Regions from separate parts of the Pseudoalteromonas sp. NCIMB 1079 genome, predicted to be linked through region 1. Evidence: riboswitches for the same ligand, from Rfam matches in the RefSeq annotation. Region 1 holds a riboswitch; the other holds the start of a gene.
What was found. Region 1 has a riboswitch for cobalamin ahead of ABX891_RS04520 (ABC transporter ATP-binding protein). Riboswitches for the same ligand answer to the same signal wherever they lie in the genome.
Positions count from the first base shown of each region.

Region 2: linked by a shared signal. The riboswitch ahead of ABX891_RS14170 (TonB-dependent receptor domain-containing protein) and the one ahead of ABX891_RS04520 (ABC transporter ATP-binding protein) in region 1 are both predicted to bind cobalamin.

Region 1 is NZ_JBEWZA010000001.1:971,389-973,595, forward strand. It holds gene ABX891_RS04515 (porin) at 1-788, shown strand, start outside; cobalamin riboswitch at 831-982, shown strand; gene ABX891_RS04520 (ABC transporter ATP-binding protein) at 1,230-2,042, shown strand; gene ABX891_RS04525 (FecCD family ABC transporter permease) at 2,044-2,207, shown strand, end outside.
Region 2 is NZ_JBEWZA010000001.1:3,052,097-3,054,303, reverse strand. It holds gene ABX891_RS14180 (VanZ family protein) at 1-144, opposite strand, end outside; gene ABX891_RS14175 (YajQ family cyclic di-GMP-binding protein) at 297-779, shown strand; cobalamin riboswitch at 945-1,128, shown strand; gene ABX891_RS14170 (TonB-dependent receptor domain-containing protein) at 1,166-2,207, shown strand, end outside.

The DNA.
Region 1 (2,207 bases):
GTAATGCATCTCGTCTTGGTGTTAAAGGTTCTGAAAAAATAAATGATAGTTTAGAAGCGGTATATAAGTTTGAGTTTCAAGTTGATGTGTCTGATGCTGATTCAAAAGGCGATAACGACGACAATATTTCTGCGCGTAACCAATACGTTGGTTTAAAAGGTGCGTTTGGCCAAGTGGTTATTGGTCGTAACGATACTGCGCTTAAACAATCTCAAGGTAAGTTAGACTTGTTTAACGACCTTGAAGGCGATATTAAAAATGTATTTAAAGGTGAAAACCGTTTAGGGAATACTGTTAGTTATTCATCAAACTCATACGAAGGTTTTAAAGTACTTGCTACTTTTGTAGCTGAAGATGATGTAGACGCTGATAACGGTTACTCAATGGCGGTTACTTACGGTGACGTGGCACTTAAAAAGAGCGCAGTATATGCCTCTATCGCAGCCGATAGTGAAGTAAATGGCTACGATGTAGTACGCGCATCAATCCAAGGTAAAGTTGAAAACTTTAAGTTAGGTGCAATGTACCAAACACAAGAAAAAGTTGACGGCAGCGCAGAAGCGGATGGTTATCTATTAAATGCGGCTTACAGCATGGGTAACAACACATTTAAAGTACAATACCAAGACATGGACTTTGACGACAGCGACGATAAGTCAGCAATATCAGTTGGTCTTGATCACAAATTAAATAAAAACATTAAAGTATTTGGCTTTTACTCAAGCTTCGATATGGACAACAACGTTGACCAAGACTACGTAGGCTTAGGTATGGAATACAAGTTTTAACTATTCGCTAAATTAGTTAAAACACTCCCTTTTAATCGCGCTCTTTTGAGTGCGGTTTTTTTTGCTTTAAATTATTTACTTAGCCGCCCATAATAGAGCTTCATTTGGAATGAGGTGCGAGTCCTCGACTGTTCCCGCAACTGTAATTAGCGCAAAGCTTTAAGTCAGATACAAATGGTATAATACCAATTTTATTAAAAACATGATCTTTCTAGCGAATTATATAACTTACTAACTTCGTTAAAAATTATTTATATAGAAAAAGTATATGTCATAATTTCCGCCTTGTTATTAAGCTATTTATTTGTCGCTATAATAAATCACTAATTTAATACAATTGGTATGAATTCTTTTAACGAGCGGGTTTACTCATTTTTTCTTGTAGTGCATTAGTATTTTTATCGCATTTTTAGTGAGTTTAATCCCGTCTAGGACTGACTATTGCACACTCAAACGCCATTAAATATACCATTACTAAACGTTAAAAACGTATCGTGGGGTATTGGCAATAAAACGATCCTCAAAAAAATAAACCTTAAAATAACCACAGGTAAATTTGTTGGTTTAATTGGACCTAATGGCGCAGGTAAATCGAGCTTATTGCGTTGTTTATATCGTTTTAATAAACCCAGTGATGGCGTTGTAGAGTTTAACAACACCGATATTTGGCAGCTAAAAAGCGATGAGTACGCAAAAAAAGTAGCGGTTGTTTTGCAAGAAACCCCGTCGCAATTTAACTTAAGCGTATTTGATGTTATTGCGCTTGGGCTAACGCCTCATAAATCGCTATTTAGCTCGGTAACTAACATTGATAAACAAAAAATTACCCAAGCTATCAACACTGTAGGGTTGGCAGATCATAGCGATCAAAGCTTTGAGTCACTTTCGGGTGGTGAAAAGCAACGTGCCTTGATAGCCCGCGCCATAGTCCAGCAACCTCAGTTGTTAATAATGGACGAACCAACTAGCCATTTAGATGTTAAATACCAAATACAGGTAATGGAGCTTGCTAAATCGTTGGGTGTAACGGTGTTTGCATCGTTTCACGATTTAAACTTAGCTTCTGCAATGTGCGATGAACTAGTGGTTATTAAAAATGGTGAAATTACGCATTCAGGCACGCCAAGTGAGGTATTAACCGAAAACATGCTAGGCGACGTTTTTGGTGTCTGCGCCCAAGTAAATAATCACCCGCAAATATCGAAGTCGGGAAATAGCATCCCTCATATCACTTACTTTTATGGTTACGAATAATATGAGCGCAGTTAATACTCGCCACTCACTTGCGCTATTCATCAGTGCTGCAGCTGCTTTATTTAGCTTATTTGCAGCACTTAGTTTTGGTGCAGCAGAGACCTCACTTCAAGATGTATTTAATAGTTTTTTACTCTCAAATGAGGCGTCTTTTAATACGCGTAT
Region 2 (2,207 bases), 2.1 Mb from region 1:
TAATATAAAAAAAATCCCAAAATGGGCGACTTTATCAACATGAGGGAATAAATTTACAACGCCACCTTTTATTTCTTTAGCAAATAAAAAGGTGAAAGCCACTATGCTGATTAAAAAAACTGCTTGATAAACACGCCTTGTCACGACAAATCCTAAAATCGCTTAAAAAAGAGGCGCAAGTATATCAAATTAATTTAGTATCGCACCTGAACAAGATGCAGAAAAATGTAAAGATTTATAATTTTAGCGTTATAATTGCCACATAAAATTAAGATTAAATAGTTAGGAGTATACTAATGCCTTCATTTGATATTGTATCTGAAGTAGAAATGAACGAAGCTAAAAATGCGGTTGATAACGCAAACCGTGAACTAGAGACTCGCTTTGATTTTAGAGGCGTTGATGCATCTATTGAGCTAAACGATAAAACAATTAAGCTTAAAGCAGAAGCTGACTCTCAAGTTATGCAGTTGTTCGATATTTTAGCGGGAAAAATTTCAAAGCGCGGTATGGATGTAGCTAGTTTAGAACTTCAAGATATTAGCCGTGCAGGAAAAAATGTATTTCGTAACGTTGGGTTAAAGCAAGGTATCGAAAAAGACATGGCCAAAAAAGTGGTTAAAGCCATTAAAGATTCAAAAGTTAAAGTACAAGCCGCTATTCAAGGCGAAGAAGTGCGTGTGACAGGTAAAAAACGTGACGATCTTCAAGAGGCTATGCAAGTAGTGCGCAGCGCTGAGCTAGGTCAGCCTTTTCAGTTTAAAAACTTTCGTGACTAAAGTGCACCTGCTAGACCCTAGCTAACGAGTGTGTTGAATGTATTAATAAAAGCTAAACAGTAATGTTTGGCTTTTTTCTGTGAGGTTATTTTTCGTATTTATCATAGGTAAATCTAGCTTTAGCTATATAGACGTCCATTGACATTTGTAAACAAAATACTCACAATAGCGACATATTTTCAAGGTGCTTGCTAGCCACTTCATGTAATGATTTTTTTAGCAGGATAATCGGGAAGTTGGTGCGTTTTCATGATGACTACAAGCCCAACACTGCCCCCGCAACGGTAAAGTATTGCATATTTTGATGTGCTTACTGAGTCCGGAGACCGGCCTTGATGCTATCTTACTTACTTAAATCTTTGCGGTGGGCAAAGGTAGGGGACATCATGTTAAACAAAACAACTTTAGGCGTTGCTATTTCTGCTGCGCTTTCATTTTCTGTGTCTGGCGCAGAGCAATCAATTGAAAAAATAACCGTTACAGCTAATAAATTTGAGCAATCAATCAATGACGTTTTAGCAAGTGTAAATGTTATTGAGCGTGCAGAAATAGAAGCAAGCAACGTACGCGATTTACCCTCTCTTTTAAATACAGTTGTTGGTCTTGATATTGTAAGTAATGGGGGCTTTGGGCAAAAAGCGGATGTATTTGTACGTGGCGCGTCGGCAAAATACACATTGGTTTTGGTGGATGGTGTTAGGATAAGTGATGCGACATCGGGGAGTGTGTCGCTTACTAATATCCCTGTTAATAGCATTGAACGTATCGAAGTTATCAAAGGTGCTCGCGCGGCCATTTATGGTTCAGATGCAATCGCAGGGGTTATTAACATCATTACTCGTGATGCAATTAATAATACCTTATCTGCAACATTTGGTAGCAATAGTTACTCAAACTATCAGCTAGCAGGTGGGGTAGCTAAAGATGCGTTGAGCTTTAAATACAATGCAGGTTATGAAGAAACAGATGGCTTTGATGTTACTGAAAAAGACCCTACTGCTGCAATTACTAAAGATCATGATGATGATGGCTATAGAAATAAAAATATTGGTTTTAACTTAAGCTATCATACTGAAGATTTGGGTCAATTTAGCGCACAAGCACAGTATAGTGAGGGTGAGGGTGAATACGACTCGGCATACTCTAGCGACGCTTATGATTTTGAAAACTATATAGCTAAATTAGGTTGGGAAAAAAGCTCTCAAAATTATAATCAAGGTGTTTCAGTCAGTTTATCGCAAGAAGAAAATGAGCAAACAGGGACTGCAGTAAATACTTTTTATAGTACTGAACGTTTTGAAGCAGAATATCGTGGTCTATATACTTTAACTCAAACACTAGAATTAAGTGGCGGTGTTAATTTATTACAAGAAGATTTATCCGGTTCTACAGCAACTTCATTACATGAAAAACGCGATAATAAAGCAT